2 regions of the Geobacillus sp. Y412MC52 genome follow, and region 1 is predicted to be linked to the other one. Evidence: riboswitches for the same ligand, from Rfam matches in the RefSeq annotation. Region 1 holds a riboswitch; the other holds the start of a gene.

Region 1 (11,001 bases):
ATGCCGCCATTACAGCGAGCTATTCGATCAACGGCGTGCGCGGGAAGGAGACGATCTAACAAGGAGAAGGGCTTGACGTTCATGGCCGTTTCGCGTGGCATAGCGCCGAATGACAATACGATGAAAAAGGTGTTCCGATCGTTTGCGGAACACCTTTTTTGTGTTAGAACGGATAACGGCGATCAGTCGTTTGGATGGACACCCTGCTGATCCGCTTTCCTTCGAGTTATGCCCGATAGGCGGCGCGCAAAAAAACTTTGTCCTCATACTTGACACAGCTTTTTTAATTGTTATAATTTTTAACATAAATACGTTATATTTTATTACACAAGAAACGGTTGAGGGGGGCGGCGGGAAACATGAAAAAAATTGAAGCGATCATCCGGCCGGAAAAATTGACCGATACGATTAAAGGGCTGAAACAGATCGGCATCACCGGGTTTACCGTTTCGCAAGTCGTTGGGCGGGGAAAACAGAAGGACACGCAAGGCGTTTACCGAGGAAAAAACTACAAAGTGACGCTTCACCCGAAAGTGAAGCTGGAAATTGTTCTTTCCGATTATATGGTCGAGCGGACGATTCAAACCATTGTCGCCGCTGCGCAAACCGGGGAAGACGGAGATGGGAAAATTTTCGTCTACCCGGTGCTTGAGGCGTACAATATTCGCACGGGCACGTTGGATTTTGACATTGATGAGTTGGCAGAGAAACAGGGGGGAAGGTCATGATCGAACAAGTCAATGCTGTGTGGATCGTCATCGCTGCAGCGATGGTGCTGTTTATGGAAGGCGGATTCAGCTTGCTGGAAGCAGGGCTGGTGCGGACGAAAAACGCCGTCAATGTGACAATGAAAATTTTCGTTGATTTGACCGTTGGAGCGCTCGCCTTTTGGTTCATTGGCTTTGGGTTGATGTTTGGCGATGACGCGTTTGGATGGGTCGGCACGACATTGTTTGGGACGCCGGAACGTATTTCGTTGTCTGTTCCGTTGCCTAGCGCGGCGTTCGTTTTGTTTCAAATCGGGTTTGCGGTGGCGTGTGTGTCGATTATTTCCGGCGCGGTTGCCGAGCGGATGAATTTTAAGGCATACATTGTGACGGTTCTTCTCGTTTGCGCTGCCGTTTACCCATTGTCGGGCCATTGGATTTGGCATAGCGACGGCTGGTTGGCGAAACTTGGGATGAAAGATTTCGCAGGGTCAGCAGCGATTCATGCGCTCGGCGGCTTTGCGGCACTGGCGATCGCCAAGCGGCTTGGGCCGCGAAAAGGGCGGTTCAACTCGGACGGTAGTGTGAACGTATTTGCGCCGAGCAATATTCCCCTTGCTTCGGCTGGGGCGTTCATTTTATGGTTTGGCTGGTTTGCGTTTAATGCGGGCAGTACGCTCGACGCATCCAATAAAGCATTGGCATCGATCGCCCTCAACACGATGCTGTCAGGGGCGGCCGGGGGCGCGTCGGCGCTCTTCGTGACGATGAAAAAGTACGGAAAAGCCGATCCAAGCATGGTTATGAACGGTGTATTGTCCGGTCTGGTGGCCATTACGGCCGGTTGCGCCTTCGTTTCGCAATGGAGCGCGGTGCTGATCGGTCTTGTGAGCGGCGTCATCGTCGTCTATGCGACGCTGTTGGTCGATGCGTTGAAAATTGACGACCCGGTCGGTGCGGTGGCGGTTCATGGGTTTAATGGGGTGTTTGGCACGCTCGCCGTCGGCTTGTTCGACTCGACGCAAGGATTGTTGACGACCGGTCATGCATGGTTGTTCACCACCCAACTGCTTGGCGCGTTGACGGTCATCGTTTGGGGCTTCGTCAGCGGTGCGCTCATCGCGAATGTGTGCGACAGCACGGTCGGGCTCCGAGCGACAGAGCGTGAGGAAGAAGAAGGTCTCGATATGGCGTACCACGGCATTCCGGCTTACAATGAACTCGAGCGGTTTGCCGATCTCCCGGGCGGGTTGTACGATTTTGAGGAGACGACCGGCATTCGCGTTGCTCCGTTAAACAAGAAAAACGCGGTCGGTTGAACGCTCTTCCACCTATGCTTGTGCTTCGAGGTGGGAGATTCTTGGGAACACCCGCCCCACGGCTGGCTGTCCACCGAGCTAAAAGGGAAAGACTGTCCGATCAACAGACTCTATCGGGCGGTCTTTTTTTGTTTCTGTTGTTCTCAACAGTCAGTTGTGAATTTACAAAATATTTACGAAAAATCATCCTTTCTGCTCTATCATTGTATTGACTCGCAAGGATATAATGGGAGTGAACGAGAAGGCGAGAGAAAGGGGAACCGGGAATGAAGAATTCCAAACGATGGGGAAGACGGGTGCTATCCGCATTGGCTGCTGCAGCGGTGCTGGCCGCGGCTCCAGTTGGGGCGGCAGGGAACGGGAAAAGCAAGGGGAAGCCGCCTGCTTCCTCGCACCGTTATATTGAGGTGCAGCTGTTAGGCATTAACGACTTCCACGGTCAGTTGAATGTGACGAGAAAAGTCGGCGGGCGGGAAGTCGGACGGGCTGATTATTTGGCCGCTTATTTGAAACAGCGGGAGGCGGAAAACAAAAATACGCTGCTCATCCATGCCGGCGATGCGGTTGGCGCCAGCCCGCCGGTATCGGCGTTGCTGCAGGACGAGCCGACGATCGAAGTGCTCAATAAGCTCGGCTTTGACGTCGGCACCCTTGGCAACCATGAGTTTGATGAAGGAGTAGCGGAAATGCTCCGCTTGATCCATGGCGGATATCACCCGGCGACCGGCGATTTCGCCGGAGCAGATTTTCCGTACGTGAGCGCCAATGTCGTTGATGCGCAAACGGGAAAGCCGATTCTCCCGCCATATGTGATTAAGCGGGTCAACGGCATGCCGATCGGATTGATCGGCGTCACGCTCACGGAAACACCAATGATTGTGACGCCAAGCGGCGTCGCGGGAGTCAAGTTCATCGATGAAGCAACAGCGATTAACAAAGCGGTCCGGGAACTGAAGAAAAAAGGGGTGCAAACGATCGTCGTTCTCGCCCATAACCCAGGCGTATCCAATCCGGATGGGACAAACGCAAGCGGGGAAATTGTCGATATCGCCAAAAATGTCGATGATGAAGTCGATGTGATTTTCGCCGGTCATAACCATGCCTATTTAAATGCGGTTGTGGACGGCAAGCTGCTCGTTCAGTCGTATTCGTACGGCACGGCGTTCTGATGTCGATTTGAAAATCGACCCGCGTACGAAAGACGTCGTCGCCAAAAAAGCGGAGATCGTGACGACATATCATGACGGCATCACTCCGGACCCGGAAATCCGTGCCCTCGTCGAAAAATATGAAGCGAAAGTGGCGCCGCTTGTCAATCAAGTCGTCGGCACAGCAGCCGAAACGATCACCGATGAACAAAACGAAAGCGGCGAGTCCGCCTTGGGCAATTTGATCGCCGATGCCCAGCGGGCGGCGATGAAAACCGATTTTGCCTTTATGAACCCGGGCGGCATTCGCGCCGATATTGAACAAGGCGAAGTGACGTGGGGCGAATTGTACAACGTTCAGCCGTTCAACAACCAGCTCGTGAAAATGACGCTCACCGGCGCGCAAATCCGCCAGCTTTTGAATCAACAATGGCAGCCAACCCAAACGCGCATGCTGCAAATCTCCGGCCTCCGCTATACATGGAGCGCCAGCAGACCAGCAGGGGACAGAGTCGTCGATATTCAGCTGCCAGATGGCACCCCGCTTCATCCAGACGCTGAATATACGGTAACGGTCAACAGCTTTCTCGCTGATGGTGGCGATGGGTTCACTGTGCTGACGCAAGGGCAACACCGCGAGGTCGGTCCGGTCGATTTGGATGCACTTGTCACTTACATCCGCCAGTTGTCACAGCCGTTTTCGGTACAAATCGAAGGGCGGATCACAAAACTGCAATAGGCGGAACAATTATGATGTTTTTAGAAGCGAAAAAGGGATGCCGAAAACCATCGGCTCCCTTTTGGCTTTAGGAAGTTTTTTGCTCGAACAGCTTGATGATCTCCACGATCACTTCGGCCGCTTTCACCATATTGTCGGCGGAAATGTATTCGTAGCGGCCGTGGAAGTTTTCGCCGCCGGCGAAAAGGTTCGGCGTCGGCAGCCCCATGTAGGAGAGCTGCGACCCGTCTGTACCGCCGCGGATCGGTTTCACCTTTGGTTCAATGCCCAAGTTCGTCATCGCTTCGTGGGCGATGTCAACAATGTGGCGCACCGGCTCGATTTTTTCGCGCATGTTGTAATATTGGTCGTTGATTTCGAGCGTGATTCGGTCGTTTCCATATTTTTGCGCAAGCGAAGCCGCGATCTCTTTCATTTTCGCTTTGCGAGCCTCGAACTGTTCGCGGTCAAAGTCACGGATGATGTAGTGAAGCTTCGTTTCCTCTACACTGCCTTGGAACGAAAGCAAATGGTAAAACCCTTCATATCCTTCCGTATGCTCAGGCGCCTCATGGGCTGGCAACTGCTGCTCGAACTCCATGGCGATTTTGATCGAGTTGATCATTTTTCCTTTCGCTGTGCCCGGATGGACGTTTTTTCCTTTGATCGTGATTTTCGCTTCGGCAGCGTTAAAGCTTTCATACTCCAATTCGCCAAGCGGCCCGCCGTCGACCGTGTAGGCAAATTGGGCGCCGAATTTGGCAACGTCAAATTTATGCGGCCCGCGGCCAATTTCCTCATCCGGCGTAAAGGCGACGCGCACTTTGCCGTGCTTGATTTCCGGGTGTTGAATGAGATAGTTCATCGCGGTCATAATTTCGGCGATTCCGGCTTTATCGTCAGCACCAAGCAGCGTCGTCCCATCGGTCGTGATGAGCGTATGCCCTTGGTAGTGAGCGAGCTCCGGGAAATCGTTTGGCGACAAGATGATGCCTTGTTCTTTGTTTAACACGATGTCCCCGCCGTCGTACTGTTCGATGATTTGCGGGTTGACGTTGGCTCCCGTAAACTCCGGAGCGGTGTCCATATGAGCCAAAAAGCCAATCACTGGCACGTTTTTGTCCGTATTGGCCGGCAACGTCGCCATCACGTAGCCGTTGTCATCGATCGTCACATCTTCCATGCCGATCGACTTCAGCTCTTCGACGAGCATTCTCGCCAGCTCCCACTGTCCCGAAGTCGATGGGCACGTATGGCTGTTTGGGTCGGATTGAGTGTTGACTTTCGCGTAGCGGATGAAGCGTTCGATGAGTTCCTGTTTCATTGGTTCATCTCCTTATGTATAAGTTTTTCTGGATCAGCGAATCATTCCGCCGATGCAGTGAGAAAAAAGAGGCGGTTTCCGTTTTATTTTACCATATGCGGCTTCAAACGGTAAAAAAGAGGGGGACCATTTCCTACTTGGCGCTATGATGCCCCAAAGTTGGCGTACGGACACTGCCATTACAGGCGCCGGTGGCAGAGGACGGTTATGGTATAATGAAAAGGCCAGTGCCTCGTCAGAAACGCGAAAGTAGGTGCTTCCTGCCTCGTGCGGATGAAACAAATGGAAAGGAGAAGCCAAACCATGTCATTCAGCTACGTGTCTCATCTGTATTGTCCGAAGTGTGAACGTACATACGATGTCGACCAAATCCATCAACTTTGCGAATGCGGTTCGCCGCTTCTTGTCGCTTACGACTTGGAGTCGATGCGCCAAAAAGTCAAGAGGGATGTGCTGAGGGAACGTGAAGCGAATTTATGGCGTTATCATGAGTTGCTGCCGGTAAAGCATCCTGAACATATCGTGTCGCTCGGCGAAGGGATGACGCCGCTTGTGCCGATGATGCGGCTTGGCAGAAAGATCGGCATTGAAGCGCTCTACATGAAAGACGAAGGGGTCATTCCAACAGGAACGTTCAAAGCCCGCGGGGCGGCGGTCGGGGTTTCCAAAGCCAAGGAACTGGGCGTCAAGCAGCTTGCGATGCCGACAAACGGCAACGCCGGCGCGGCATGGTCGCTCTACGCGGCGCGGGCGGGCATTCAGGCGACAGTCGTCATGCCGGTTGATGCACCGGAACTGACGCGAAAGGAATGCGCCATCGCTGGGGCGGAACTGTATTTAGTCAACGGCCTCATTAGCGATGCCGGGCAAATCGTCGCCAAAGCGATCCGCGAATACGGCTGGTACGATGCGTCGACGTTGAAAGAACCGTACCGGATTGAAGGGAAGAAAACGATGGGACTGGAGATCGCCGAACAATTCTCGTGGCAGCTCCCGGATGTCATTTTGTATCCGACCGGCGGCGGCGTCGGGTTGATCGGCATTTACAAGGCGATCAAAGAATTGCAGGCGCTCGGCTGGGTGGACGGCCGCATGCCGCGGCTTGTCGCTGTGCAGGCCGAGCATTGCGCGCCGATCGTCAAGGCGTGGAAGGAGAAAAAACGTGAATCGAAGTTTTGGCCGAACGCCCATACAGTGGCGTTTGGCATCAATGTGCCGAAAGCGCTTGGCGACTTTCTTGTTCTTGAGGCGGTGTATGAGACGGACGGTTGCGCTATTGCCGTCAACGATGAAGCGATTTTGGCTGAACAGCGGACGGCAGCCGAACTCGAAGGGGCGTTCATTTGCCCGGAAGGAGCGGCGGCGTTTGCGGCGGCACGAACGTTGCGCGAGAGCGGTTGGATTCGTGATGGGGAGACGGTCGTCGTATTAAATACCGGAACCGGGCTGAAATACGCCGATACGGTGGACGTCCATCCGCCGGTGCTCGAGCCGGGGGATATGCTTCCAAAGGAGAATTGACAAGTTGGCGGAGTAGGCGCCAAACATAAAACATATGGGAAAAAATGATAGACAAACGAAAAGAGGTATTGTATACTAAATTAATCGGAATAATAAAAATGTATAAGCGATTCATCTTCGGGGCAGGGTGAAATTCCCGACCGGCGGTGATGAGGCGCTTGGCCTCTCAGCCCGCGAGCCGCAAGGCAGGATCCGGTGCGAGTCCGGAGCCGACAGTATAGTCTGGATGGGAGAAGATGAAGGTTTGCCGGCGTTCGTTTTGGCGCATGCGAACGTCTAGTTGCGCACACCCTTTTTCTCCCTTAAGCCTCGTTCGGTTTAAGGGAGTTTTTGTTGGCGCTCGCGGCGGCAGCCTTCTTCTTGTGAGGATGAATCACGAGAAGGGGAGGAGAACAAGCATGAAACGCATTTCCATCCACACCTTTGTCGGCATCGGAGTGTTGGGAGCCATGGCGCATGTGCTCATGATGCTCAACTTTCCGTTGCCGCCGTTTCCGAACTTTTTGCTTGTCGACTTCAGCGACATCCCGGCGCTTGTCGCCGCGCTGTTGTACGGCCCGCTCGCCGGCGTGGCGGTCGAACTCTTGAAAAACGTGTTGAACTATGTTTTTGTCGGCAGTGCGACCGGCGTTCCGATCGGCCAAATCGCCAACTTTACCGCTGGGGCGGCGTTTATTTTGCCGGTTTCCTATATTTATGGGAAAGCCGCATCGAAAAAAGGCTTGCTGCTGGGGTTGGCGGCGGGAACAGTGACAATGGCGCTCGTCATGAGCGTGCTCAACTACTGCGTCTTTATGCCGGCGTACACGCTTTTCCTTGGCGCTCCGCAGATGAGCGCGCCGGAAGCGAAGGCGTTGGTGGTATCGGCGATTTTGCCGTTTAACGCCGTCAAAGGAGCGATGGCGGCCATCGTATTTCAGCTTCTCTTTTGGCGTCTTCGTGCTTGGCTTGAGAAACAAGCGGCATCCCGCCAAGCCGCTTGATGATCAAAAAGCGAGGGATTTCCGACCCCTCGCTTTTTTGCTTTGTCAAAAGCGAATCCGCGGCACCCACTCGGCAAACCGCTCCTCTTTAAACGGGTTGGCGGTCATCGAATAGCCGCGCTCTTCCCAATAGCCCGGCTCATCTTCCTTCATAAAGCGGATGCCGGACGCCCATTTCGCCCCTTTCCATAAGTAAAACGTCGCCGGCGGAATGAAACGGAGCGGATAGCCGTGCTTCGGCGAGATGTCCTGCCAGTCGTGATGCTTGTCTTTCCATCGATAGACAAACAAGGCATCATCGCCCATCAGCGCTTCAAGCGGCAAGTTCGCCGAATAGCCGAACCGGTCGCCGTTTAAATATCCGTAAATTTTCACGTATTTCACATCAGGATCTAGCTCGACAAAGCGCAAAAACTCGCGGAAGGCGATGCCTTCAAACGTCGTGTCGAATTTTGACCATGTTGTGACACAATGCATATCGATGGTTGAAACCGTCTTAGGCAGCTGCATCACTTCTTGATACGAAAGCGACACTTCCTCTTTCACATCGCCGAACAATCGGAAATTCCACGTCGCTTCATCGAATTGGTACACATCGCCCTCATGCAAAATCGGCCATTTTTCGGTTTCGAATTGGCCGGGAGGGAGTTGTTTGGTCATGGTCGGCACCTCCTTTTTCTGCTAAATTTCTCTTAATTATTCATGATACAAAATAGGGGCAAGGGATGCAACGAAGAGGGGGCTTGATGTATCATGACGGGTTCGGTCAAGTTGATGTTTTATTTTGTAAAGTAAATTTTCGGTAAGTATTTATTGATTTTTCATTTTTCTCAATTATATAATGATAATAACAAATTTGAAACTATTGTTCCGAAATGTGGAACGACAGATGGAGGGGAGGGGGATGCCGACTAAGAAATAGAGTGGGGTGAACGACGTAACGATTTGTATTAACATTTGCCGTAAAATGTGCTGGAGAGGAGAAGAGAAACATGGTGCTCATTGGAGTGTTGATCGTCATCATCGGCTTCATTGTTCGCATTAATCCACTTCTTGTCGTGACAGCGGCTGGATTGGCGACAGGATTGCTCGCCCATCAATCGCTGTATGACATTATTGAACAATTTGGAACAGCGTTTACGACCAACCGGTATATGGCGGTGTTCATCGCCACATTGCCCGTCATCGGCATTTTGGAACGTTTTGGATTGCGTGAACAGGCAGAGAGTGTCGTGGCGAAAATCAAAGCCGCGACAACAGGACGAATCTTGACCGCTTATTTGATCATCCGGGAAGCGGCTGCTGCGGCTGGGCTTACTTCCATTGGCGGCCATGCACAAATGGTTCGCCCGCTCGTCGCTCCTATGGCAGAAGGAGCGGCGGAAGCGAAATACGGAAAACTGCCGGATCATGTCCGGGATGACATTCGCGCTCATTCCGCAGCGGTGGACAATATCGGGTTGTTTTTTGGCGAGGATGTGTTCATCGCCATCGGAGCGATTTTGTTGATGAAAGGATTTTTTGATCAAAACGGCATTCCTTCTGATCCGCTGCATATGGCGTTATGGGCGATCCCAACGGCCGTGGCCGCGTTGATCGTTCACAGCATCCGCCTGCATCGGCTGGACCGCTCGCTTCACAAGCTCCTTCATCGGGAGAATGGAAAGGGGAGAGAGTGAATGTGGCTGTCCATTGAAGCGGTGTACATATTTTTAGGCATTGTGGTTGTGTTGGGAAGCTTGTGGACCTTTGCCGATCGTCAAAACCCGAAGCGTTTCACATCAGGGCTGTTTTATTTGTTTTATGGCGTGGCGTTGCTGTTCGGCAGCATCATTCCCCCGTTTTACACCGGAGTGCTTGTGCTTATCATGGTGGCCATTGTCGGAACCGGGGGATTGAAGCTCGGAAGCTACCAAGAGGCGACGCCGGAAGAGAGAAGACAACATCGCGATCGATTGAAACATCGCCTGTTCATTCCGGCCTTGTTGATTCCGGTTTTGACTGTCATCGGCGTGACATGGCTGAAAAATGTCAAGGTTGGGAACGCCTTCATTTTAGATCCGAAAAACGTGACCCTTGTGTCTCTTGGTCTAGCGACGTTCGTTGCTTTGCTTGTCAGTCTGTGGATCACTCGGTCTACCCCTGTTATGGCGGTCAAAGAATCGCGCAGGCTGCTTGAATCAATCGGCTGGGCCGCCCTCTTGCCGCAGATGCTGGCAACGCTAGGGACGATTTTTACGACTGCTGGGGTAGGCGCCGCTGTTTCCAATTTGGTAGGAAACATCATTCCGACTCATTCGTTGTTTTGGATTGTGGTGGCCTATTGTATTGGCATGGCTTTGTTTACGATGATCATGGGCAATGCTTTTGCCGCGTTTCCGGTCATGACAGCGGGGATCGCTGTTCCACTGCTGATTAAACAATTTGGCGTCGATGCGAATCATGTGGCCGCCCTCGGGATGTTTTCCGGCTACTGCGGCACCTTGATGACACCGATGGCGGCGAATTTCAACATTGTTCCTGCTGCTCTGCTTGACTTGAAGGATAAAAATCATGTCATTCGTGTGCAAGTGCCGACAGCGTTGATTCTGTTGGCGTTCAACATCGCTGCAATGTATGTGGTCACTCTCATGGATTTATAATCCGATAACGGGAAAGGACTGAAAATACGATGAAAAAAGTGCTCGTGACCGGATTTGATCCGTTTGGAGGAGAAACGGTGAATCCATCGCTGGAGGCGGCCAAGCAAGCAGCCGGATGGAAAAACGATCGGTATATCGTTGAAGTTCGGGAGATTCCAACCGTATTTGGCCAATCATTAGAAATCTTGCATGATGCAATGAAGCAAGTGGATCCCGATATTGTGATTTGCGTCGGACAGGCGGGAGGGAGAGCCGATATTTCCGTTGAAAGGATAGCGGTGAACATCAATGATGCCCGCATTCCCGACAACGAAGGTCATCAGCCGATTGACGAACCCGTTGTTCCAGGCGGGCCTGTTGGCTATTGGTCAACTTTGCCGGTCAAAGCGATTGTCCATGAGTTGAGGCGTCACGGCATACCAGCCTCTGTCTCTTATACAGCGGGAACGTTTGTCTGCAACCATGTGTTTTACGGATTGATGCATTATATTGCCCAAGTGAAGATGCCCATTCGGGCCGGATTTATCCATATTCCGTATCTGCCGGAACAAGCAGCCCGGCATCCAGGACAGCCCAGCATGGCGTTAGAAACGATTGTGAAAGGACTGCGGATTGCCATTGACGTGACGGTCGAACGTG
Region 2 (11,001 bases), 590 kb from region 1:
CGGCGCCATCGTTGGCGGTTGGATGAGTTTGCGCCATTCGGTTTGGCATTTGTCGAAATATTGGCTGGTGCCAATCGGGTTATTGCACGGCGTATTTGTCGGAATGCTCGCTGCCGCTTTAACAGAGGTGTTGAACGTTTGGCCGATTTTAGCGAAGCGGATCGGCGTCGATGATAAAATCGTCATTTTACTTATGGCCATCGCCTTTGGCAAAGTGGCCGGTTCGTTGTTTCATTGGCTTTATTTTGTCGATTACTTTCGCTGACAAAGGGGGGGAGGAAACGTGGGATTAAAATCCGATTATGTCCGCGAGGTGAAGGCGTTTCAGCCTTCTCCCCCATACGCCGCCAATGCGGTAAAAGCGTTTTTTGCCGGCGGAGCGCTTTGTGCGTTGGCGCAATGGCTCGCTGATTGGTATGGCGGCACGTTTGCCGCTTCGCCGCTCGAGGCCCATCTATGGGCGTCTATGGTGATGGCGGGATTGGCGATTGTGCTGACGGCCGTCGGGAAATATGATGATTTCAGCCAATTTGCCGGTGCGGGGGCGACGATGCTCATTACAGGGCTGGCCAATGCGATCGCCAGCGCCGCTATCGAGCATCGCAGCGAAGGATGGACGGCCGGGGTGGCCGGGCAGATGTTGAAAGCCGGCGGGGCCGCGATCATTTATGGGCTGGTTGCCGCCTATGTGCTCGGCCTTGTTTGGCCGTGACGAAAAGAGGGATTGGCCATGAAACGTGTCGGAAAGCAGACATGGGTGTTTGACGATGGTGTTTACATCCAAGCGGCCGCTGCCGCAGTCGGGCCGCTTGAAGCCGACGGGCCGCTCGGGAGTTATTTTGATGTTTGCCATCGCGACTTATATTGCGGCGAAGCGACGTGGGAGCTGGCCGAGCGGAGGCTGATGCGGGAGGCGGTGGACTGCTGCTTGCAAAAGGCGGGCGTCTCTGCCGAAGAAGTCGATCTATTTTTGGCCGGTGATTTGTTAAACCAAAATGCGACATCGAACTATGTCGCCCGCGAGCTGCCGATTCCGTTTTTATGCTTGTTCGGCGCCTGTTCGACCTCGATGCAAACGTTGGCGGCAGCCGCTGCGTTTGTCGCCGGTGGATTGGCTGATCGGGCGCTTGCGGCGACAAGCAGTCATAACGCGACGGCCGAACGGCAGTTTCGCTACCCGACTGAGCTTGGGGTGCAAAAGCCGAAAACGGCGACGTTCACCGTCACGGGCGCCGGCGCCGCGCTCGTTGGCCGCGCGCCGGGACGTTGGCGCGTCCGGGCGGCGACGATCGGCAAAGTCGTTGACGCCGGGCTGAAAAACCCACTCGACATGGGGGCGGCCATGGCCCCGGCGGCGGCCGATACGATCGAGCAGCATTTCCGTGACTTAGGCGTCTCGCCGGGCGATTACGATTTGATCGTCACCGGCGACTTGTCGCGCGTCGGCAGCGTCATCGTCCGCGAGTTGCTTGCTGAATCAGGCTACGATGTGACCGACGTTTACAACGATTGCGGGCTGATGATTTACCGGCCAGATCAAAAGGTGTTCGCCGGCGGCAGCGGCTGCGCCTGCTCGGCGGTCGTCACGTACGGGTATTTGCTTCAAGAGCTCGCCCGCGGAACGTTTCGACGCCTGTTTGTCGTCGCTACCGGGGCGCTCTTGAGTCAAACGATGGTGCAGCAAAAACAGTCGATCCCAGCGATCGCTCACGGCGTCGTCATCGAAGCGGCTGGACAGGAGCCGGATTTGCCGCCGTAGGACGCCTTTTATTTGGGAACGATCAGGAGGGAATGTGATATGGAATACGTCCGTGCCTTTCTCGCCGGCGGGCTGCTGTGCGCCATCGTTCAGCTCATCATCGACCGCGGCAAATGGACGCCGGCTGGCGTCGCCGGTTCGCTTGTCGTCTTTGGCGTACTCCTTGGCTTTGGCGGCGTCTATGATCCATTCGTCGCTTGGGCTGGCGCCGGGGCGACGATGCCGCTATGCGGATTTGGGTATTGGTTGGCGAAAGGAGCCATGGCAGAACCGCGGCCGGAGGGATTTGTCGAAACCGGAGCAGCGGTGTTCCGATTTGCCGGCGCCTTGTTCGCTTTTATCGTGGCTGGCTCTTTTGCCGCGGCGCTCACTTGCAAACCGAAAGGGTAGAGATGATGGAAAAACGACGAGTCATTTTAGTAACGGATGGGGACGAGTTCGCCTGCCGGGCGATTGAGCGGGTTGCCGCCGAGATCGGCGGCCGTTGCATTTCCCGCTCGCAAGGCAATCCGACGAAACTGAGCGGTGAACAGTTGGTCGAACTCATTTTGCAAACGCCGCACGATCCAGTGTTTGTCATGTTTGACGATTGCGGCGCCCTCGGGGAGGGGGCCGGAGAGCAGGCGCTTCGCTATGTGGCGACGCATGAGCAAATCCAAGTGCTCGGGGCGCTGGCGGTTGCCTCCAATACGCACCAGCATGAATGGACAAAAGTGCATGTGAGCATCGACCGTGACGGCGTGATGACCGAATATGGGGTCGATAAAGAAGGCTTCCGGGACCTCGAGATCGGGCGGATCAATGGCGATACCGTCTACTGCCTTGACCGGCTGAACATTCCGCTCATCGTCGGCATCGGCGACATCGGCAAAATGGGATACCGAGACCATGCGAAATACGGAGCGCCGATTACGCGCAAGGCGGTCGAGTTGATTCTCGAAAGGAGTGGTGGCCATGCCGGAAAAAGAAAAGAAACCGAAAGCGCCGATCGCGAAGCGGCTCGTTGACAACGCGAAGTTTTTGCAACAGCGGATCGGCGTCGGGACAAGCTTTGATTTAGGCGTGCGGAAAATCTATGTCCTAAACCGGGAAGTACATATTTACTACTGCAACGGTTTATGCGACACGCAATACATTATCGAATTGTTAAAACAAATTGTGCGCGTCAACGATGATGAACGCCAGGCGTCCCAAGCGTGGCAGATCATCGAAAATCGACTTGTTCATCAGCAAGTCAGTCCGGTGACGAGCCTCGACGAAGCGGTTGACAAGCTGCTGTCGGGCTTGATCATCGTCTTGATTGAAGGCGAATCGACCGGATTTGCTGTCGACGTCCGCAGCTATCCGGGTCGGCAGCCGCAAGAGCCGGATACGGAAAAAGTTGTGCGCGGCGCCCGCGACGGCTATGTCGAGAACATCATTGTCAACACGGCGCTCACCCGCCGCCGCATCCGCGACGAGCGGCTGCGCTTTGAAATTTTGCAAGTCGGCGAGCGGTCAAAAACGGACGTATGCATCGCCTATATTCAAGACGTCGCTGACCCGGGGCTTGTTGAACTCGTCAAGAAAGAGTTGCAGCAAATCAACGTCGATGGACTGACGATGGGCGACAAAACAGTCGAAGAGTTTTTAGTCAAGCAAGGATACAACCCGTACCCGCTCGTCCGTTACACCGAGAGGCCAGATGTAGCAGCGACGCACCTGCTTGAAGGGCACGTGCTCATTATGGTTGATACATCGCCAAGCGTCATCATCACGCCGACAACATTTTTTCACCACGTCCAGCATGCCGAGGAATACCGGCAGTCGCCAGGGGTCGGGACGTTTGTGCGCTGGGTGCGGTTTTTAGGCATTTTGACGTCGTTGTTTTTGCTGCCGCTGTGGGTGCTGTTCGTCCTTGAACCGTCGTTGCTGCCCGAATCATGGGCGTTTATTGGGCCGAACAAACAAACGAACATCCCGATCATTGTGCAAATTTTGCTCGCTGATTTTGGGATTGAGTTTTTGCGGATGGCAGCCATTCATACCCCGACGCCGCTATCAACCGCGATGGGTTTGATTGCCGCCGTCTTGATCGGACAAATCGCCATCGATGTCGGGCTGTTTGTGCCGGAAGTGATCTTGTACATTTCGGTGGCGGCGATCGGTTCCTTTGCGACGCCAAGCTATGAGTTGAGCGTGGCGAATAAGATTTCTCGATTGGCATTGGTCATTCTTGTCGCCTTGTTTAAAGTGCCCGGGCTCGTCATTGGCACGACCGTTTATTTGCTTTGGCTCGCCAGCATCCGCTCGCTTAATACGCCGTACTTATGGCCGTTCATCCCGTTCGATCCAGCGGCATTTATGCAAATTGTCGTCCGCCGTTCGGTTGCCGGAGCGAGAGTGCGCCCGAGCATCGTTCACCCGCAAGACCGGCAAAAACAGCCGTCATGACGCGAACGATCCATTTGGAAGCGGCCGTTTCCACCTATTGGCGGCCGCTTTTTTCGTTTTAGTGCTATTGCAACTTTTTTATAATTATGATAAGTTATATTTAATTGCTTGCACTGATGGTGCTTGCCTCAGTGCTTCGCACGTTTGCACGGGCGGAATGGGCATGGCCCAGCGCGGGGTGTGCGGCCTTCCGTTTCAAGGCAGAGCCGATGGCGCTTTGCGGTTTTCCATTTTGTAAAGGCAGTTGCCGATTTTGCAAACTGTCTTTTTTGCTTTTGCCATGCGATTTCGATAGAGGAATGAGGGGTTTGCGATGTTTCTTCACGGGACAAGCCGCGTGAATGAACAAGGGCATTTGGAAATCGGCGGCGTCGATGTGGTCGAGTTGGCCAAAACGTATGGCACGCCGCTTTATATTTATGACGTTGCGTTGATCCGCGCTCGGGCGCGCGCGTTTAAAGAAGCGTTCCAGCGCCACGGCGTGCGGGCGCAAGTCGCGTATGCGAGCAAGGCGTTTTCCGCCGTCGCCATCGTGCAGCTGGCCGCTGAGGAGGGATTGTCGCTTGACGTCGTCTCAGGCGGTGAGCTGTATACGGCGCTTGCGGCCGGTTTTCCGCCTGAGCGCATCCATTTTCATGGCAACAACAAAAGCCGGGACGAATTGGCGATGGCGCTTGAACACGGCATCGGCTGCATCGTTGCCGACAACTTTTACGAACTCGAGCTGATCGAAGAGCTGGCGGAGTCATCCGGTCGGACGGTGCCGGTTTTGCTCCGCGTGACGCCGGGGGTCGAGGCGCATACGCACGATTACATTTTAACCGGGCAAGAAGATTCAAAGTTCGGCTTTGACTTAAACAACGGTCAGGCGGACGAGGCGTTTCGCCGTGTCATGGCATCGGCCGCGTTTCAGCTGCTCGGCGTTCATTGCCATATCGGCTCGCAAATTTTTGAAACAGCTGGGTTTGTGCTCGCGGCGCAAAAAGTGTTTGCCAAGCTGGCGGAGTGGAACAAGGCGCACGGATTTGTCCCAGCGGTTGTCAATCTTGGCGGCGGCTTTGGCATCCGCTATACGGAGGAAGACGACCCGATTCCGGTGACAGCGTACGTCGACTGCATCGTGGAAGAGGTGAAAAGGCAGGCCGAAGCTTGCCGCTTGCCGTTGCCGGAAATTTGGATCGAGCCGGGCCGGTCGCTCGTGGGTGATGCCGGAACGACGATTTATACGATCGGTTCGCGCAAAGAGGTGCCCAACGTCCGCACCTATATTGCCGTTGACGGCGGCATGAGCGACAACATCCGTCCGGCGCTTTACGGAGCGAAATACGAAGCCGCGCTCGCCAACCGGGTGTTCGGCGAGCCGACGGAAGTCGTATCGATCGCCGGGAAGTGTTGCGAGTCAGGCGACATGCTCATTTGGGACATCGCCCTGCCGGAAGCGAAGCCGGGCGATTATTTGGCCGTTTTTTGCACCGGCGCTTACGGCTATTCCATGGCGAACAATTACAACCGTCTGCCGCGCCCAGCCGTTGTGTTCGTTGAAAACGGCGACGCCCAGCTCGTTGTGAAACGGGAGACATATGAAGATTTGATCCAATATGATTTGCCTGTGAAAACGAAAGTGAAAAAGTGAAGGCCGCCGGTTGGAAAGAGAACGGGCCTTCACAAAGAAAAGGCGCCCGCTGCCTTTTTTGGGGCGCCTTCTTTCATTGTTGATTTGAGGAAAATGCTGATTTGATCGCGTTCCAAATTTCTTTGAAGATGTCGATAAGGGTTTGAATGAACGTTTTCCCTTCTTCTGACTGCAAAAACGCCGATAGCTGTTCTTTCGCCTTGCTCAGCTGATCGTTCACTTGATCCCAATTAATATGGGCGTTTTGCATTTTATGGAAAAGGGAAATCAGGTTGTTGATTTCATTCTCGCTCAGCGTAATGCCAAGGTCGTTGGCGATTTTTTCAATAAGGGCGCGCAAATCAGCGTCCGTCTGCGGTGGGTTGTTGGCGATTTCTTGTTTGATTTTCGCCAGCAGGGCGACCGCTTTGTCCGCGCCGATCGAATCGGCGAGCTTCGCCGTCTGCACCATTTCCTCGTTCGCCACTTTTTTGACATCATCAGGGATGGCTTGGTCCGAGGAAATTTCATACGCCTTCATCAGCCCCGTCAGCGCTGCGGTGCCGGAAACTGGGAACGGAGCGGTGATGTAAATATCGGCATCTTTCACCCCTGCGGTGATCAAGGCGTTTGTATACATCTCTTTCGTCACCCATGTGATGTTGTGCGTTTCGACATGAAGCCCCGAGCCGGGCTCTTTTATCGTGATCATCGACGACGAGATGGCGCGCGTGCCGATTTGCGCTTTCGGAATGAGTCCGTCCAAATATTTATGCTCCTCAACGTTTGAAACGGTGATCGTTTGCGCCCCGTCCGGCGCCTTCATTTCGTCGAGCACTTTTTGCTTTTGTTCATTCGTTAAGTTTTCCCCGAGCGTCACAATGACATCGCCCGGCGCGGCATCGGCCGCTGCGATGCCCGGAGATGCCAGCAGCACCGCCCAAAGCAGCGATGAAGCGATCGTTCGTTTCACATAGCTCGCCTCCTGTTTACGAAAATGCATTATCATTATACCGTACGCTCGCCTGCTTGGCTATCGGAAAAACGCGACGCGGTCAGGCGGCGTGCGAATTTGAAAAGACATTTTTTCTTTTGTTTCACTTGGCAATCATGGTATGATAAAAGCAGTTTCGATGTCGAAAAGGAGCTGGATGCTTGTGGCAAAAAAAGGATATATTCTAATGGAAAACGGCGGGAAAATCGAGTTTGAACTGTTCCCAAACGAGGCGCCGGTGACGGTGGCCAATTTTGAGAAGCTCGCAAACGAAGGCTTTTATAACGGGTTGACGTTCCACCGCGTCATCCCTGGATTTGTCAGCCAAGGAGGATGTCCACGCGGCAACGGAACGGGCGATGCCGGCTATACGATCCCGTGCGAGACGGACAACAATCCACACCGACATGTCACCGGCGCGATGTCAATGGCGCACCGCGGCCGCGACACCGGCAGCTGCCAGTTCTTTATCGTCCACGAGCCGCAGCCGCACTTGGATGGGGTGCACACCGTCTTTGGCCAAGTGACATCGGGCATGGACGTCGTGAAGACGATGAAAAACGGCGACGTGATGAAGGAAGTGAAAGTATTTGACGAACCGTAAACAGCGCATGAGCGAGGATGATCGGACTGTTCGAAACAACTGGCGCTTGTTTTTCTTTTTGCTTGCGGCCAGCCTGTTGTGGGGAGCGGCGTATTGGATTTGGGTTGCGGAATGATGATGCAGGGCGTTTCGTGTGGTATAATGAACATAACGATATCGTGATGCATCCTTCGGGGCAGGGTGAAATTCCCGACCGGCGGTGATGGGGCTTTCCGCCCCTCAGCCCGCGAGCCGAAAGGCAGGATCCGGTGCGATTCCGGAGCCGACAGTATAGTCTGGATGGGAGAAGGATGCCAATATGCGCACGGCTGTTTTCGGCCGGTTCAGACCGCGTGGGCAGCGTCTGTCGGCCGACTAGGCATGGTAGTATCTTTTGTTTCCGACCGGCCGGTATAGCCTGCTTGGCGAACATGTGTTTGTTTGCGCATCATTGGTCATTCTCTCATCGATGAGCCCCCGGGGACATCCCGGGGGTTTCATTTTTATTGAAGGAGGGAGTGCGGTGCATAACGATGAACATTATATGCGGCTCGCTCTCGATGTGGCCAAAGCTGGAGTCGGGCAAACGTCTCCCAATCCTGCAGTTGGCGCGGTCGTTGTCAACGGTGGGACGGTTGTTGGGCTTGGCGCCCATTTGAAAGCGGGTGAGCCGCACGCTGAAGTCTATGCGATCCGCATGGCTGGCGAGAAGGCGCGCGGTGCGACGGTGTACGTGACGCTTGAGCCGTGCAGCCATTATGGAAAAACGCCGCCATGTGCCGATTTGCTCATCCAGGCGGGCGTCCGTCGCGTCGTCGTTGCCACGACCGACCCGAATCCGCTTGTCGCGGGAAAAGGGATTGCCAAGCTGCGCCAAGCGGGCATTGACGTTGATGTTGGCGTATTAAAAGACGAAGCGGACGAATTGAATCGGATGTTTTTCCACTATATCGCCGCAAAAACGCCGTTTGTCACGTTGAAGTTCGCATGCAGCCTCGATGGCAAAATCGCGACGGCGACGGGGGAAAGCAAATGGATTACATCAAGCGCGGCGCGTGAGGATGTCCATCGCCTTCGTGCGCAGCATGACGCCATTTTGGTCGGCGTCAACACCGTTTTGACCGACAACCCGAAGCTTACCGTCCGCTTTGGGGAAAAGCGGAAAAATCCGCTGCGCATCATTTTGGATACAAAATTGCGTACACCGCTTGACGCCCATGTCGTCGCTGACAAGGAAGCAGAAACGTGGATCATCACCGGCGGCGTCAGTCGGGAACAAGCGGCGGCGTATGAGCGCCTTGGGGTGCGCGTATTTTCAATGCCGACGGCCCAGACTGATGTCCGCGATGTGCTCCGTCTGCTTGGGGAGCAGGGAGTCATGTCGCTGTTTGTCGAAGGCGGCTCGCGCGTTCATGACAGCTTCCTCCGCGCGGGAGCAGTCAATGAGGTCATCGCCTATATCGCTCCGAAGCTGATCGGCGGCCGCGGGGCGCCGACGCCGGTCGGCGGCCTTGGCTTCGCCCGGCTTGCTGAAGCGGTGGAGCTTGACATCCGCCGCATCGAGACGATCGGCCCGGACATCAAAATCGTCGCCGCGCCGAAACGGAAGGAGGAATCGTTGTGTTCACTGGCATTATTGAAGAGATCGGCACGATCGAACAAATGAAGCAAACCGGCGACGCCATCGTGATGACGATTGGCGCCAAGCGGGTGCTCGAAGATGTGCGGCTTGGCGACAGCATCGCCGTCAACGGCGTCTGCTTGACCGTCACATCGTTCACCGAACGGCAGTTTACGGTCGATGTCATGCCGGAGACGGTGAAAGCGACGGCGCTAAAAACATTAAAGCCGGGATCGAAGGTGAATTTGGAGCGGGCAATGGCGGCTGGGGGACGGTTTGGCGGCCATTTCGTCACCGGGCATGTGGACGGCGTCGGGCGCATCATCCGGCAGTGGCCGAAAGCGAACGCCGTCTACTATGAAATCGAAGTGCCGGCCTCGCTGCGCGCCTATATGATTGAGAAAGGATCGGTCGCTGTCGATGGGACGAGCTTGACGATTTTCGGTCTGAGCGAGCGCACGTTCATCGTTTCACTCATTCCGCATACGCGTGAGGCGACGATTTTAGGCGAAAAGCGGCCGGGCGATCTCGTCAATATCGAGTGCGACATGATCGGCAAGTACGTCGCCGCTTTCCTCAACGCGAAAGCGACGCCGACCTCCAAATTGACGGTCGAATTTTTGGAGCAGCACGGCTATAAATAGTGGAAAAGGGGGCAAGCTTGATGTTTGACACGATTGAAGCAGCGCTTTCGGCGCTGAAAAACGGAGAAGTGATCATCGTTTGCGATGACGAAGACCGCGAAAATGAAGGCGATTTTGTCGTGCTGGCCGAAAAAGCGACGCCGGATGTCATTAACTTTATGATCACTCATGGCCGCGGGCTCGTCTGCGTGCCGATTACGGAGGAATTGGCGGAGCGGCTCGAGCTTGAGCCGATGGTCACTCATAACACGGACGCGCATGGCACAGCGTTTACGGTGAGTGTCGACTACAAAACGACAACGACGGGAATCAGCGCCTACGAGCGGGCGGCGACGATTCAGGCGCTGCTTGATCCGAATGTGAAAGCGAGCGATTTTAAACGTCCTGGCCACGTTTTTCCGTTGATTGCGAAAAAGGGGGGCGTTCTTCGGCGCGCCGGCCATACAGAAGCGGCGGTTGATTTGGCCCGTTTGTGCGGCGCGACGCCGGCCGGCGTCATTTGCGAAATCATCAAAGAGGACGGGACGATGGCTCGCGTTCCTGATTTGCGGCAAATCGCCGATCAGTTCGGATTGAAAATGATCACGATCAAAGATTTGATCGCCTATCGGAGCCAGCGGGAAAAGCTCGTGAAACGGGAGGTGGACGTTTGGCTGCCGACCGAATTCGGCGAATTTCGCGCCATCGGCTACACAAACGTGCTCGACGGAAAAGAGCATGTGGCGCTTGTCAAAGGAGAGATCATCCCGGATGAGCCGATCTTGGTGCGCGTCCATTCCGAATGCTTAACTGGCGATGTGTTTGGCTCGTACCGGTGCGACTGCGGTCCGCAGCTGCATGCGGCGCTCAGGCAAATCGAGGCGGAAGGGCGCGGGGTGTTGCTTTACATGCGCCAAGAAGGGCGCGGCATCGGCCTTATGAACAAGTTGCGCGCTTACAAGCTGCAGGAGCAAGGTTATGATACGGTCGAAGCGAACGAAAAACTGGGCTTCCCCGCCGATTTGCGCGATTATGGCATCGGGGCGCAAATTTTGAAAGATCTTGGCGTGACGAAAATGCGCCTGCTCACGAACAACCCGCGCAAAATCGCCGGCTTAAAAGGGCATGGACTCGAAGTCGTTGAACGGGTGCCCATTCAGATGCCAGCGAAAAAGGAAAATGAAAAATATTTGCGCACGAAACATGAAAAATTAGGACATATGCTTCATTTTTAATGATGGGAGGAGCAACGAACATGCGCATCATTGAAGGAAACTTAGTCGGCACCGGATTGAAAATCGGCATCGTCGTCTCTCGTTTTAACGAATTCATCACGGGCAAGCTTTTATCTGGGGCGATCGACGGCTTGACGCGCC

The links. Region 1 has a riboswitch for FMN ahead of GYMC52_RS08700 (ECF transporter S component). Riboswitches for the same ligand answer to the same signal wherever they lie in the genome.
Region 2: linked by a shared signal. The riboswitch ahead of ribD (bifunctional diaminohydroxyphosphoribosylaminopyrimidine deaminase/5-amino-6-(5-phosphoribosylamino)uracil reductase RibD) and the one ahead of GYMC52_RS08700 (ECF transporter S component) in region 1 are both predicted to bind FMN.

The regions. Positions count from the first base shown of each region.
Region 1 covers NC_014915.1:1,746,343-1,757,343, reverse strand. The annotation lists gene GYMC52_RS08735 (OsmC family protein) at 1-59, shown strand, start outside; gene GYMC52_RS08725 (P-II family nitrogen regulator) at 360-728, shown strand; gene GYMC52_RS08720 (ammonium transporter) at 725-2,026, shown strand; partial or broken gene GYMC52_RS08715 (bifunctional metallophosphatase/5'-nucleotidase) at 2,293-3,913, shown strand; gene pepT (peptidase T) at 3,981-5,216, opposite strand; gene GYMC52_RS08705 (threonine synthase) at 5,520-6,737, shown strand; FMN riboswitch at 6,847-6,979, shown strand; gene GYMC52_RS08700 (ECF transporter S component) at 7,106-7,720, shown strand; gene GYMC52_RS08695 (sulfite oxidase-like oxidoreductase) at 7,766-8,380, opposite strand; gene GYMC52_RS08690 (DUF969 domain-containing protein) at 8,713-9,399, shown strand; gene GYMC52_RS08685 (DUF979 domain-containing protein) at 9,400-10,362, shown strand; gene pcp (pyroglutamyl-peptidase I) at 10,392-11,001, shown strand, end outside.
Region 2 covers NC_014915.1:2,337,679-2,348,679, reverse strand. The annotation lists gene GYMC52_RS11580 (stage V sporulation protein AB) at 1-265, shown strand, start outside; gene GYMC52_RS11575 (SpoVA/SpoVAEb family sporulation membrane protein) at 284-712, shown strand; gene spoVAD (stage V sporulation protein AD) at 731-1,759, shown strand; gene GYMC52_RS11565 (SpoVA/SpoVAEb family sporulation membrane protein) at 1,799-2,149, shown strand; gene GYMC52_RS11560 (stage V sporulation protein AE) at 2,155-2,766, shown strand; gene GYMC52_RS11555 (spore germination protein) at 2,714-4,192, shown strand; gene lysA (diaminopimelate decarboxylase) at 4,506-5,825, shown strand; gene GYMC52_RS11545 (DUF1002 domain-containing protein) at 5,899-6,777, opposite strand; gene GYMC52_RS11540 (peptidylprolyl isomerase) at 6,962-7,402, shown strand; gene GYMC52_RS20195 (hypothetical protein) at 7,389-7,517, shown strand; FMN riboswitch at 7,565-7,697, shown strand; gene ribD (bifunctional diaminohydroxyphosphoribosylaminopyrimidine deaminase/5-amino-6-(5-phosphoribosylamino)uracil reductase RibD) at 7,905-9,047, shown strand; gene ribE (riboflavin synthase) at 9,002-9,646, shown strand; gene GYMC52_RS11525 (bifunctional 3,4-dihydroxy-2-butanone-4-phosphate synthase/GTP cyclohydrolase II) at 9,667-10,860, shown strand; gene ribE (6,7-dimethyl-8-ribityllumazine synthase) at 10,881-11,001, shown strand, end outside.